2 regions of the Desulfomicrobium aestuarii genome follow, and region 1 is predicted to be linked to the other one. Evidence: predicted binding sites of a transcription regulator. Region 1 holds the regulator's gene; the other holds the start of a gene.

Region 1 (7,162 bases):
CTACGGCGACGGCCTGAACGTGCGCGACTGGATCTACGTCCTGGACCACTGCCGGGGCGTGGAGGCGGCCCTCTTCAGGGGCACGCCCGGCGCGGTCTACAACTTCGGCGGCGACGCCGAACGCACGAACCTCGACGTGGTGCGCACCATCCTGCGCCTGACGGGCAAAAGCGAGGACCTCATCACCTTCGTCACGGACCGGCCCGGCCACGACCGCCGCTACGCCATGGCCTTCGCCCGCTCCACCGCGGACCTGGGATGGCGGCCGGAGGTGACCTTCGAGGACGGCATGGCCCGCACCTTGGCCTGGTACGAGGCCAACGGGGCCTGGCTTGACGAAGTGCAGAGCGGCGCCTATCGCCAGTTCATGGACGCGTGGTACAAGACGAGGCAGGCGTGAGGAGCGCCGTCGTCCTGGGAGGAAAGACCGGGCTCCTGGGGCAGGCCCTGTGCATGGCCATGACCCGCAGGGGCTGGACCGTGCACGCGCCCGGCCGCGCGGACCTCGACCTTTTCGACCGCCCTGCCGTGGAGGACTATCTGACCCGGACCGGCGCGGACATCCTCTTCAACACCGTGGCCTACACCAAGGTCGACCAGGCCGAGGACGAACCGTCCGAAGCCGCGCGCCTCAACCGCCAGCTCCCGCTGGTTCTGGGGCAGGCCGCGCGCAACGCGGGCGTACGGCTGGTCCACTACAGTACCGACTTCGTCTTCAACGGGCGAAAGACCACCCCCTACACCATCGAGGACCAGCCCGACCCCCGCTCGGTCTACGGCAGCACGAAGCTGCAGGGCGAACGCGAGCTGCTGGCGCTTGGCCTGCCGGGCCTGCTCATCATCCGCACGTCCTGGCTCTTCGGCCCCTGCAAGATCAACTTCGTGACCCGCATCCTCGAACTGGCCGCCGCGCGGCCCGAGCTGTCCGTGGTCCACGACCAGGTCGGCAGCCCCAGCTACACCCCGGACCTGGCCGCAAACTCCCTGGCCCTGGTGGAGTCGGGGGCGGCGGGTCTCTTCCATCTGGCCAACTCCGGCCAGGCCAGCTGGTGCGAACTGGCCGCCGAGGCCGTGCGCGGCGCGGACCTGCCCTGCCGGGTCAAGCCCATCACCTCGGCGCAGTACCCGCAGAAGGCCGTCCGGCCAGCCTATTCGGTCCTGGACCTCTCGAAGTTCACGGCCGCCACGGGCATCACCCCGCGGCCATGGCTGCAGGCCCTGCGCGAATTCCTCTTTTCCCGGGAAGACTGCCTGTCATGATCCTCGGCAAGCGCGAAACCCAGGTCCTGGCCGCGGTCATCGAGACCTACGTCGAGACGGCTCTGCCCGTGGCCTCCCAGACCCTGGCCGCCGGACTGGGCCTGAGCCCCGCGTCCCTGCGGGCGACCATGGCCGCCCTGACCGAAAAAGGGCTCCTGCAGCAGCCGCACACCTCGGCCGGCCGCGTTCCCACAGTCAGGGGCTTCCGCTACTATCTGGACCAGGTCTTTCGGCTCGCCCCCCTGTCGCGCCGCGAGCAGTCCAGGCTGCACGAGCACATCCTTCCCGGCGAGGGCGAGCTGCCCCAGGTGCTGCGCCGCGCGGCCCGGGCCCTGTCGTCCCTGACCCGCCAGGTCTGCGTGGTCATGGCGCCGCGCCAGGATCTGGCCCGCTGGCGGCAGATCGACTTCGTCCTCCTGCGGCCGGGCATGATCCTGGCCGTGCTGGTCATGCAGGGCGGGCTGGTCAGCAACCGCATGATCCAGATGGACGAATCCCTGAACGCCGACGACCTCATCCGCTACGGCAACTACCTCAACAGCCTCTTCGAGGGCCGCACCACCACGGAGGTGCGAGGCGAGATCGAGCGCCAGCTCCAAAGCGCCCGCAAGACCCTCGACGCCTACCGCCGCGCCTGGGAGCTGGCCGCCCAGGCCCTGGCCGAGGAGGAGCCGCCCGAAGTCTTCGTCGGCGGCGCGAGCCACCTCGCGGACCAGCCTGAATTCACGGAACTGGAGACCATCCAGGAGCTGCTGCGGCTCATCGAGGAGCGTTCGCGGCTGCTGGAGCTCCTCGACAAGACCACGGCCGGCGCGTCCGTGTCCGTCAACCTGGCCGAGGACATGCCGGGCATCGCCGGCTGCTCCCTGGTGGCCTCGCCCTACAGCGCCTTTTCCAGCGCCCACGGCACCCTGGCGGTGCTGGGACCCGTGCGCATGAACTACGCCCGCATCGTGCCCATGGTTGACTTTGCCGCTCAAATACTTAGTCAGTGCCTCAAATCCCGCTCCTAGGGAGCTTCGTGAAACGACTACTCAAATATTTCAAGGATCAGGAGTTTTTCATGTCCAAAAAGGAAAGCGAAGGCCTCGGCCCCGAAGAAGTTCAGGCCGAAACCCCCGTCGAAGAAATCCAGGAACCGACCCTGGAAGAGAAATACGCCCAGGCCCTGGCGGATATCGAAGAGTTGAAGAAGGAAAACCTGCGCGTCCTGGCCGACGGCGAGAATTTCAAGAAGCGCCTGACGCGCGAGAAGGAAGAGTATTTCAGGTTCGCCACGTCGGCCATCCTGGAGGAGATCATCCCGGTCATGGACAACCTGGACCTGGCCCTGGCCCACGGCCGGCAGGCCGAAGCCTGCAAGGACTTGGTCACGGGCGTGGAGATGACCATGAACATCTTCCTCGACACCATGAAGCGTCACGGCCTGGTGCAGATCGCCGCCGTGGACGTGCCCTTCGACCCCGCCGTGCACGAGGCCATGGGCCAGACGGAGCGCGACGACCTGGACGAGAACACGGTCTGCCAGATGCTGCAGAAAGGCTATATGCTGAAGGACAGGCTGCTGCGTCCGGCCAAGGTCATGGTCAGCCGCAAGGCGGGGGCGTAGCCATGGCCGAGCGAGTCGCCGTGCTCGGGGCCAGCCACAAGCCCGAGCGCTATTCCAACCAGGCCGTGCGCATGCTCAAGGAGTACGGGCACGACGTTGTGCCGGTCACGCCTGGCCGGGCCGTCATCGAGGACCTGCCCGTGTCCCCGGACCTGGGCAGCATCGAAGGCCCCGTCGACACCCTGACCCTCTACGTCGGCCCCGAGCGCAGCGCCCAGCTGCAGGACGCCATCCTGGCCCTGAAGCCGGGACGCGTCATCCTCAACCCGGGCACGGAATCCCCGGCCCTGGAACAGGCCCTGGACGCGGCCGGCATCCCCTGGCAGCACGCCTGCACCCTGGTCCTGCTCAGGACCGGCCAATTCTGACCCGCCCATGACCTGCGGGGGGCCGTCCCCCCGCGCCGCTTTCAGAACCCGCCCGGACCCGCCAGGGCCTTCGTCCAGGCCCAGAACGTCAGCACGGCGCCAGCCGCGCCGGCCATGGCGTTCAGCCAGACCTTCCAGCCATGGGCCCCCCGCCAGTCCCCGACCAGCAGCCCCAAGGGCAGCCCGCACAGGAGGCCGAAGAGGTGCGCGCCGAGGTCCACCCTCTCCTCGCCCGCGCCGAGCATGGCCAGGAAACCGAACCCGAAGCCCAGGGCCAGCAGCAGGACCTGGGCGCGGGACTGCCGCTGCGCCCTGCCCGCGCCACCCGCCAGGACCCCGATGAGGCCGAAGACGCCCGTGGACGCGCCCACGCTCAGGTGATCCGGGGCCTGGGCCCAGGCGTTCATGGCGTTTCCGAGGCTCCCCGAAAGGAGGAAAAGGGCCCAGGTCAGCCCCGAACCGATGCGCCGTCCGAGCATTGAGGCCAGCACGGCCAGGGCCGCGGCGTTGGACAGCAGATGCCCGGCGTCGGCGTGCAGGAAAAGGGCCGTGACGCACCGCCACCACTCCCCGCCGAGGATCAGCCCGGCGTCGGCCCGTCCGGCCATATGCCAGGTCATGCTGCGGCCCAGGCCCCGGCTGTCGAGCCAGACCGTCGCGACCACGAAGAGACCCACCACCAGAAGCGAGACCCAGGAATTGTCGGGCAGGGGCGCAGGCACCACGCGCGGCCTGTTCTCGCCCTCGTAGGCCATGATCTCCTTCACGGCCAGATGGGCCAGGGCAGGCGCCACGAGGAGCCGCCCCCCTTCGGCGCGGTTCAGGAAGCGGCGGCTGGATAGGACCAGGGACCAGGCCCGAAGCAGCGCCTTGTCCGGGTTGTCCCTGCCGGTGCACAGGGCCAGGGTGGGCAGGATGTCGATCACGGCGCGCCCAGGGACACCTGCCCGCGCACGAAGGCCCAGGCCAGGCCCAGGTACTCGTGCACTGCCATGTGGCAGGTATGGATATTCGAGGGATAGGGCAGGAAATATTCGGGTTCGCCCTTGTACCGCCAGTAGGCCGGGGCCGGGATGGGCGAGAGGCCCGCGTTCTCGAAGAGCTTGACCGCGCGCAGCATGTGCGAGGCCGTGGTCACCAGGACGAAGACGTCCTCCCCGACCAGGCCCTTCACACTCTGCGCCTCGTCATGGGTGTCCAGGGACTGGTCCGCGAGGACGATGCGCGTCGGGTCGAAGCCCAGGCCCGCGGCCGCCGCGGCCATGACCTGGGCGCTGGTCTGCTCGTCGCGGTATTTCCCGCCCGAAAGTACGAGAATGGACCCGGGAAAGCGATGCGCCACACGCAGCCCTTCCGTCAGGCGGTACAGGGCGTCCTCCCCGAGCATGGCCCCCGGCGGCAGGGAGCGGTCCGTCCAGTGCCCGGAGCCCAGGACCACGACCCATTTGACTGCCTTGCCGGCCACCTGCGGACTGGCCAGGTCCAGGGCGGGGTAGGCCCTCTCCAGCGGGCGGATCAGGAAGCCGGAGACGGAATTGAGGCACAGGGAGTAGAGCAGGACGGAGCCGATGACGAAGGGGGCCAGGGCTTCCCGGGAGCGGCGCAGGAGGATGTAGGCCAGCCCCAGGGCGAACAGCAGCAGGCAGACCGTGAGCGGCATGAAGGCGAGTCCCAGGGCCTTCTTCAGCACGAAGCCCACGGGCACGCTCATCCGCCCTGACCCATGCGCCGCTGCAGCAGGACCATGTCGGCCAGGGTCAGGCGGACCATGGCGGCCAGCACCGGGACCACGCGCGGGATGGCGCAGATGTCGTGGCGGCCGCCGACGCGGATGGTCCTCTCGGCGCCGAAGCGGTCCACGGTGCGCTGCTCCAGGGCGATGGACGGGATGGGCTTGACGGCGGCGCGGACCACTATTTCCTGGCCGCTGGAGATGCCGGCCAGGATGCCGCCGGCGTTGTTGGAGGAAAAGCCCGGGGCGCCCATGGCGTCGTTGTTTTGGCTGCCGAGCATGCGCGCGGCCGCGTAGCCCGCGCCGATCTCCACGCCCTTGACCGCGCCGACGCTCATCAGAGCCGCAGCCAGCCGCGCGTCGAGCTTGTCGAAGACAGGCTCGCCCAGTCCGGCCGGCACGCCCGTGGCCCGGATCTCGACGATGCCGCCCAGGGTGTCGCCCTGGCCGGCCACTTCGCGCACGCGCTCCTCCCAAGCCGCCACGACGCCGCCGTCGGCGGCGAAGAACGGACGCTCACCGGCCCCGGCCAGATCTACGCAGCCCGCGGCGATCCCGCCGAGTTCGACGGTCCCGGCCATGACGCAGATGCCGAGCGTCTCCAGGAAAGCCCCGGCCACTGCCCCGCCGGCCACGCGGGACACGGTCTCGCGGCCCGAGGACCGCCCGCCGCCGCGGTAGTCGCGCAGGCCGTACTTGGCCGTGTAGCTCATGTCGCCGTGGCCGGGCCGAAAGACGTCCTTGATCTCCCCGTAATCACGTGAGCGCTGGTCCGTGTTCTCGACCATGAAACCGATGGACGTGCCCGTGGTCCGGCCCTCGAACACGCCCGACAGCAGCCGGATGCGGTCGGGCTCGGAGCGCGCCGTGACGGCGATTCCGCCCTGCCCGGGCCTGCGCCTGTCGAGTTCGGCCTGGATGGCCGCCTCGTCTATGATCACGCCCGCCGGGCAGCCGTCGACGACGCCCCCCAGGGCCGGTCCATGGGATTCTCCGAAGGTCGTCAACCGGAACACGGTGCCGAAAGTGTTTCCCGCCATCTCGTCTCCAGGGGCCTGGCCCCGGCTAGTAGTCTTTGCCGCGCTTGCACCATTCGGCGTATATGGCCTCGAACCCCTCATCGTCCAGGCTGCTCTGCCCGTACATCCCCGCGGCCCGGCGCTGGCGCATGGCCTCGTAGAGGATGACCGCGGCGGCCACGGAGACGTTCAGGCTCTGCACCATGCCGAACATGGGGATGAAGATCTCGTCGGGCACGTGGGCCTTGACGTCGGGGTCCATGCCGCGGTGCTCGTTGCCGAGGATGACGGCCGTGGGCCTGGTGAAATCGATGTCCATGATGGGACGGGCCGATGGGCTGAAGCCCGTGCCCACGATCTGCATGCCCCCGGCCCGAAGGCCTTCGACCATGGTCCCGGCGTCGCGGTGCCTGGTCAGCTCGACCCATTTCTTGGCCGAGCCCGAGGAACTGTTGGCCAGAAAGGGGAACTTCTCCTTGGTGTAGTAGAGGTGCACGCCGAACACGCCGAAGGCGTCGCAGCTGCGCAGGATGGCGGACACGTTGTGGGGGTCGTGGATGTTGTTCAGGACCAAGGTCAGGTCGTGCTGGCGCTGGGCCAGCACGGACTTGAGGCGCGCCTTGCGGCCGTCGGTCAGATATCTGTCGGGCATGTGTGCATGGTGGTTGAGGTTGAACCGGCAGGGCAGCTTTTACCCGGAACCGCCCCCGTTGGCAAAGCCGCGGTCAGCGGCGGAGGTGGAGCAGGTATTCCTGGTTCCCCTTGGGGCCCTTGATGCCGGCCGGGACCACGCCCAGGGGCACGAGCCCCAGCTCGTCGCGGGCGAAGTCCTGGACCTGGGCCACGGCCGCGAGCTGCATTTCCTCGGACCGGACCACGCCCTTGACGGCGTGCTCGGGCCCCAGCTCGAACTGCGGCTTGACCAGGGCCAGAACCTGGCCGCCCTCCTTGAGGAACTGCAGGCACGGCGGCAGGATGAGCCGCAGGGAGATGAACGAGCAGTCGGCCACGACCAGATCCACCTGCTCGGGCAGCAGGTCGGGCGCGGCGTGGCGCAGGTTGACCCGCTCCATGTTGATCACGCGCGGGTCCTGCGTCAGCTTCCAGTGCAGCTGCCCGTGCCCCACGTCCACGGCGTAGACCCGCGCGGCCCCGAACTGCAGCAGGCAGTCCG
Region 2 (7,162 bases), 750 kb from region 1:
GAACTGCTCATCGTCCGCACCGGCCTGACGGCCGGTCACCCCTGGGCCATCGGCCTCTTCCTGGTCTGTCTGCTGCTGGCGTTCTTCGGGCTGTCCCACGTGGTCTTCGCCATCGTCGACGGCAGGCCGCGCCTGAAGAAGCCCGACCCGGTCCACCTGCGCGAGACGGCAGGCCTCGTTCTGCCGCCGCTGGCGCTGCTGGTCGCATCGCTCTGGCTCGGCCTCTTCACCCCGGCCATCCTCAAGGATGCCTGGTCCGCAGCAGTCCTTCAACTCTTCCCACTGCCATGAACACACTCGCACCGTTTTTCTCCTTCGCCAACGCATCCAGAGTCTCCTGGGCCTCTGTCCCGGTCTTTTCGGTGACCAAGCTCGTCCGCCTGACCGGCGAACTGATCCGGGGCGGCGCGCGCCTCGTGGCCTGGTTCGGGGTGCCGGACCACGACGAGACGACCCTGGTCGCCATCCTGGCCATGGACGACGACAGCGTCCTCGGCGTGGCCCGCAGCGAACCCGTCAGCGGCTCGTACCCGTCCCTGACGCCCAGGTTCCCCCAGGCCCACCTCTTCGAGCGCGAAGTCTGGGAGCAACACGGCCTGGTCCCCGTCGGGCACCCGTGGCTCAAGCCCGTGCGCCACGCCAACGGCAACGCGCCGGCCAACGCGCCCTTCTTCCGCGTGGACGGCGGCGAGGTGCACGAGGTGGCCGTGGGCCCGGTGCACGCAGGGGTCATCGAGCCCGGGCACTTCCGCTTCCAGTGCGCCGGCGAGGAGGTCATGCACCTCGAGATCGCCCTGGGCTACCAGCACCGCGGCGTGGAGGAGGCCCTGACCGGCGGTCCCCATCGCGGGACCATGTGCCAGATGGAGGCCGTGGCCGGCGATACGACCATCGCCCACGCCACGGCCCACGCCATGGTCATGGAGGCCCTGGCCGGCGTCGAGGCGCCCCTGCGGGCCCAGTGGCTCAGGTCCGTGGCCCTGGAGCTCGAACGCCTGGCCAACCACACCGGCGACATGGGCGCCCTGGCCCTGGACGTGGCCTTCCTGCCAACCTCGGCGGCCTGCGGCAAGATCAGGGGCGATTTCCTGAACCTGACGGCCCTGCTGTGCGGCAACCGCTTCGGCCGCGGCCTGATCCGGCCCGGCGGGTGCGTGCACGACCTGGAGCCGGAGCGTCTGGCCACCATGGCCGAGCGCCTGAAGACCCATATGGCCGATGTCGAGCAGGCCATGACATGGTTCTGGGACGCGGCCTCGGTGCGAGTGCGTTTTCGTAACGTCGGAGTCGTGCACCCGCCCCAGGCCGTGGCCATCGGGCTGGTGGGCCCCGCAGCGCGGGCCTGCGGACTGGTCCGCGACGTGCGCTTCGACCACCCGGCGGGCTGGCACCGCTTCTCCCAGGCCCCGGTGGCGGTATGGCCCAGCGGCGACATCTTCGCCCGGGCCAGGGTGCGTTCGCTCGAAGTCCAGCGCTCGGGCCGCTATCTTTTCGAACAGCTGGCCGAACCCGTAGACGGGGAGCTGCGCACCGAGCTTGGGGCCCCTCATCCCGAAGCCCTGGCCGTGGCCCTGGTGGAGGGGTGGCGCGGCGAGGTCTGCCACGTGGCCCTGACCGGCCATGACGGACGCTTCCGGCGCTACAAGATCAAGGACCCGTCCTTCCACAACTGGTCCGGCCTGGCCCTGGCCCTGCGCGGCACGGCCGTCTCGGACTTTCCCATCTGCAACAAGAGCTTCAACCTGTCCTACTGCGGGTTCGATCTGTAAGGGGAGCGCTCATGTACATTTTCGACACCCTCATGAACCGCATGCGCCGCGGCTGCCAGACCATGGCCTACCCCAAGGGTCCGGCCCCGTCCCTGCCCGTCCGCCACGGCGGCGCCCTGCGTCTGGACGCCTCGGCCTGTCCGGCGGAGTGCGACGCCTGCGCCGAAGTCTGCCCCACGGGCGCCATTTCGCGGGAGCCCGGTTCGAGCACGACCCTGGACCTCGGCCGCTGCCTGTTCTGCGGGGCCTGCATGCAGGCCTGCCCGCACGGGGCCGTGACGCGGACGAACGACCACCGGCTGGCGGTACGACGGCGCGACGACCTGATCCTGGGCAAGCCCGGCGAGGAGGAGCTGCGCCTGGCAGAAGCCCTGGACAAAAAAATGAAAAGCCTCCTGGGCCGCTCCCTGCGCCTGCGGCAGGTCAGCGCCGGCGGGTGCTGCGCCTGCGAGGCGGACATCAACGTGCTCGGGACCATCGGCTGGGACCTGGGCCGCTTCGGCATCCAGTACGTGGCCTCGCCGCGCCACGCCGACGGCGTGCTCATCACCGGGCCCGTGACCAAAGGCATGGAACTGGCCCTGCAGAAGACCTGGGAAGCCGTGCCCGAGCCGCGCATCGCCATCGCCCTGGGCGCCTGCGCCATCAGCGGCGGGCCCTTCGTCGGCCACCCGCAGCACAACGGCGGGGCCGACCCCATCGTGCCCATCGACCTCTACATCCCGGGCTGCCCGCCCCACCCCCTGACCATCCTCGACGGCTTTCTGCGCCTCCTGGGGCGCCTCGAAGAGCAAAAGGGCTGATTTTCCGGAGAACGCAACGCCCCGGAAAAAGGGCGCAAAAAAAGGCCGGGATCGCTCCCGGCCCTTTTTTTGGCTATGGCAAATCGGCTTAGTACATGCCGCCCATGCCGCCCATGCCGCCGCCGGGCATGGCCGGGGCAGCCTCTTCCTTGGGCTTCTCGGCGATGGCGCACTCGGTGGTCAGCAGCAGGGAGGCCACGGAAGCGGCGTTCTGCAGGGCGATGCGGGTCACCTTCTTGGGATCGATGACGCCGGACTTGAGCAGGTCTTCGTACTCGCCGGTGGCGGCGTTGTAGCCGAAGTCTTCCTTGCCGTGGCGGACCTTGTCGATGACCACGGCGCCTTCGACGCCGGCATTGCCGCAGATCATGCGGATGGGCTCCTCGATGGCGCGGCGGATGACCTGCACGCCGGCGGCCTCGTCGTCATCGGCGGGCTTCACGGACTCCAAGGCGGCCTGACAGCGCACCAGGGCGACACCGCCGCCGGGGACGATGCCTTCTTCAACGGCGGCGCGGGTGGCGTTCAGGGCGTCTTCCACGCGGGCCTTCTTTTCCTTCATCTCGGTCTCGGTGGCGGCACCGACGTTGATCACGGCGACACCGCCGACGATCTTGGCCAGGCGCTCCTGCAGCTTCTCGCGGTCGTAATCGGAGGTGGTCTCCTCGATCTCGTTGCGGATCTGCTTCACGCGGGCCTTGATGGCTTCGGCTTCGCCGGCGCCGTCGACGATGGTGGTGTTTTCCTTGTCGATGACCACGCGCTTGGCGGAACCGAGCTGGTTCAGGGCGATGCTTTCGAGCTTGACGCCCAGGTCATCGGACACGACTTCGCCGCCGGTCAGGATGGCGATGTCCTGCAGCATGGCCTTGCGGCGCTCGCCGAAGCCGGGGGCCTTGACGGCCACGACCTGCAGGGTGCCGCGCAGCTTGTTGACGACCAGCGTGGCCAGGGCTTCGCCTTCGATGTCCTCGGCGATGATGACCAGGGGCTTGCCCATCTTGGCGGCCTGCTCCAGAACCGGGAGCAGTTCCTTCATGTTGGAGATCTTCTTCTCGTTGATGAGGATCAGCGGGTTGTCCATTTCGCAGACCATCTTGTCGGGGTTGGTCACGAAGTAGGGGGACAGGTAGCCGCGGTCGAACTGCATGCCTTCGACGACGTCAAGGGTGGTTTCCAGACCCTTGGCCTCTTCAACGGTGATGACGCCTTCCTTGCCGACCTTGCTCATGGCCTCGGCGATGATGTTGCCGATGGTGGAGTCGTTGTTGGCGGAAATGGTGCCGACCTGGGCGATTTCCTTCTGGTCGCGGGTGGGCTTGGCCAGCTTGTCCAGGCTTGCGATGACGGCCTCGACGGCCTTGTCGATGCCGCGCTTGATGGACATGGGGTTGCGGCCGGCGGCGACCAGCTTGATACCCTCGTGGAAGATGGCCTGGGCCAGGATGGTGGCGGTGGTGGTGCCGTCACCGGCGATGTCGGAAGTCTTGGAGGCGACTTCCTTGACCATCTGGGCGCCCATGTTCTCGAACTTGTCTTCCAGTTCGATCTCCTTGGCCACGGTCACGCCGTCCTTGGTGATGATGGGGGAGCCGAAGGACTTTTCGATGACCACGTTGCGGCCCTTGGGTCCGAGGGTGACCTTGACGGCATCGGCCAGGGTGTCCACGCCCTTCTTCAGTCTTTCACGGGCCTTGGCGTCGAACTTGATAACTTTAGCAGCCATGTGTGCGTCTCCTTATGTAATGAAAGATTAGGCTTCGATAACGGCGAGGATGTCGTCCTCGCGCATGATGAGCAGTTCTTCGCCGTCGATCTTGACTTCGGTGCCGGCGTACTTGTTGAAGATCACCTTGTCGCCGGTCTTGACGCCCATGGGGATCTGCTTTCCGTCATCGGCGACCTTGCCGGGGCCGGCGGCAACCACTTCACCCTTGATGGGCTTTTCCTTGGCGGAGTCAGGGATGATGATGCCGCCTTTGGTTACCTGTTCCTCTTCGAGACGCTTGACCAGGATACGGTCGTGCAACGGTCTGAGCTTCATGTTTTCCTCCAAGATGTTTAAGAATTTCTTCCGAGTAGATAAATTTTCTGGCACTCTTCACCATCAAGTGCCAACACGCGGGCCTGTTCGTTCCTCGCCGGTCCGCGCAAGACAGAGGCCCAAATAATCCCTGCCCCGGTGAAGTCAAGGGCGACCGCGCAAAAAAATTTCATGTGCACCCGGATTTTTCCGCGGCCGCCCTGCGCGTCTTGTGATTCCGGCCGAGGCAGGCTATGGATTTCGCCTTGAAAACGCGTCCCGTTTCGATCAGGGACGACACCGCAGACAAGGACACGCCCATGCTCGACATCAAATTCGTTCGCTCCAATACCGACGACGTCAAGGAAGGCCTGCGCAAGAGGCGCAGCAAGCTCGACCTCGACGATTTCCTGGCCATCGACCAGAAGCGCCGCGACCTCCTGCTGGAGGCCGAGGAGCTCAAGGCCCGCCGCAACCAGGCCTCGGGCGACATCGCCCGCATGAAGAAGACCGGCGAGAACGCCGACGCCCTTCTGGCCGAGCTCGGGGCCATGTCCGTCCGCATCAAGGCCCTGGACGAGGAACTCAAGGACATCGACGGCCAGACCGAGCAGTGGGTCATGTCCATTCCCAACGTCCCGCACCCCTCGGTCCCCGAGGGCGTCGACGACTCGGACAACGTGCAGGTCCGCACCTGGGGCGCCAAGCCCGAGCTGGACTTCGCGCCCAAGGAACACTGGGAACTGGGAACGGCCCTGGGCGGCCTGGACTTCGAGACCGCGGCCAAGATCACGGGCAGCCGCTTCGTGCTGCTGAAGGGCTGGGCCGCGCGCATGGAGCGGGCGCTGATCAGCCTCATGCTCGACGTGCAGACCATGGAGAACGGCTACGACGAGGTCATGCCGCCGGTCATCGTCAACCGCGAGAGCCTCATGGGCACGGGCCAGCTGCCCAAGTTCGAGGAGGACCTCTTCCGCCTGGGCGACTCCAACTACTACCTCATCCCCACGGCCGAGGTCCCGGTGACCAACATCTACCGCGACACGACCCTGGGCGAAGGCCAGCTGCCCATCGCCCACTGCGCCTACACGGCCTGCTTCCGCTCCGAGGCCGGTTCCTACGGCAAGGACACCAAGGGCATGATCCGCCAGCACCAGTTCGACAAGGTGGAGCTGGTGCGCTTCGTCCACCCGGACACCTCCTACGACGAACTGGAAAAGCTGCTGGGCCACGCCGAGAGCATCCTGCAGAGGCTGGGACTGCACTACCGGGTGGTCACGCTGTGCGCCGGAGATTTGGGCTTTTCATCCGCGAAAACTTACGATATAGAGGTTTGGTTGCCCGGTCAGGACAAGTATCGCGAGATTTCGTCCTGCTCCAACTTCGAGGACTTCCAGGCCCGCCGGGCCGGGATCCGCTTCAAGCCGGCAGCCTCGAAGAAGAGCAGACTGGTACACACCCTGAATGGCTCGGGTCTGGCAGTAGGCCGGACAATGGTAGCGATTCTCGAGAATTACCAGCAGGCCGACGGGTCGGTCATCGTCCCCGAAGCCCTGCGTCCGTACATGAACGGACAGGAAAGGATCGAACTGAAAAAAGGGTGACTTTCCGGCTTGACAAGCAGATGGCCCGACTATAGAAGCGTCTTCTCTTTCGGGCCGTTAACTCAGACGGTAGAGTATCTGCCTTTTAAGCAGAGAGTCGAAGGTTCGATCCCTTCACGGCCCACCAAAACCTTGCGTCCCCATCGTCTAGTGGCCTAGGACGGCGGCCTCTCACGCCGCTAACAGGGGTTCAAACCCCCTTGGGGACGCCACTTTTTTTCTGACGCGGTTCGCGTCCCCATCGTCTAGCTAGGTCCAGGACACCGGCCTTTCACGCCGATAACAGGGGTTCAAATCCCCTTGGGGACGCCAAATATTTTGGGCGATCGTTCAACGGCAGGACAGCGGACTCTGACTCCGTCAATCTTAGTTCGAATCTAAGTCGCCCAGCCACGTCCCCATCGTCTAGCTAGGTCCAGGACACCGGCCTTTCACGCCGATAACAGGGGTTCAAATCCCCTTGGGGACGCCATCTTTCCTTTCGCAAGCCCCGGGCAACCGCCCGGGGCTTTTTGCGTTCCGCGGTCCGCCCACGAACCGGACAGGAACTGTCCGAATTGCCGGGAGGTTTTGACGCGGCCCTCCAATTTGGCTACCTTTGTTGACGCCTGCATTTTTCCACACCGCGGACCTCAAACACGGAGAGCGACCATGGACCCAACCCGGCTCATTCCCTCGGCCCTGCCCATTCCCATAGAATGGGGCTGGTTCTACCTTTTTCAGGTGTTGACCTTCATCCTGCACATCCTGGTCATGAACGTCATGCTCGGGGCGTCCATCATCGCCCTGGTCCACAATGTGCGAGGGAAGAGGGACTCCGAGCCCCTGACAAAAACGATCTCCGTCAAGCTGCCTTTCACCATCGCCTTCGCCGTCAACTTCGGCGTGGCGCCGCTGCTTTTCATGCAGGTCCTCTACGGCCAGTTCCTGTACACGAGCAGCGTGCTCATGGCCGTCTACTGG

What was found. The regulator HrcA, encoded in region 1, represses chaperone genes, less so after heat shock. The targets are predictions, from matches to a motif close to TGTTAGCACTCNNNNNNNNNGAGTGCTAACA.
Region 2: a site for HrcA is predicted at 4,662-4,692, ahead of groES (co-chaperone GroES). Genes of this name have one in related genera too.

What each region holds. Positions count from the first base shown of each region.
Region 1 is NZ_AP042427.1:3,646,876-3,654,037, reverse strand. Features, by position in the region: gene rfbB (dTDP-glucose 4,6-dehydratase) at 1-400, shown strand, start outside; gene rfbD (dTDP-4-dehydrorhamnose reductase) at 397-1,260, shown strand; gene hrcA (heat-inducible transcriptional repressor HrcA) at 1,257-2,273, shown strand; gene grpE (nucleotide exchange factor GrpE) at 2,324-2,869, shown strand; gene ACZ5AC_RS16795 (CoA-binding protein) at 2,872-3,237, shown strand; gene ACZ5AC_RS16790 (rhomboid family intramembrane serine protease) at 3,279-4,163, opposite strand; gene ACZ5AC_RS16785 (ElyC/SanA/YdcF family protein) at 4,160-4,948, opposite strand; gene aroC (chorismate synthase) at 4,945-6,009, opposite strand; gene ACZ5AC_RS16775 (TrmH family RNA methyltransferase) at 6,035-6,640, opposite strand; gene ACZ5AC_RS16770 (TlyA family RNA methyltransferase) at 6,714-7,162, opposite strand, start outside.
Region 2 is NZ_AP042427.1:2,893,219-2,900,380, forward strand. Features, by position in the region: gene ACZ5AC_RS13270 (proton-conducting transporter transmembrane domain-containing protein) at 1-291, shown strand, start outside; gene ACZ5AC_RS13275 (hydrogenase large subunit) at 288-1,769, shown strand; gene ACZ5AC_RS13280 (NADH-quinone oxidoreductase subunit B family protein) at 1,781-2,572, shown strand; gene groL (chaperonin GroEL) at 2,661-4,298, opposite strand; gene groES (co-chaperone GroES) at 4,326-4,616, opposite strand; gene serS (serine--tRNA ligase) at 4,916-6,199, shown strand; tRNA gene ACZ5AC_RS13300 (tRNA-Lys) at 6,251-6,326, shown strand; tRNA gene ACZ5AC_RS13305 (tRNA-Glu) at 6,336-6,411, shown strand; tRNA gene ACZ5AC_RS13310 (tRNA-Glu) at 6,434-6,511, shown strand; tRNA gene ACZ5AC_RS13315 (tRNA-Gln) at 6,519-6,592, shown strand; tRNA gene ACZ5AC_RS13320 (tRNA-Glu) at 6,594-6,671, shown strand; gene ACZ5AC_RS13325 (hypothetical protein) at 6,851-7,162, shown strand, end outside.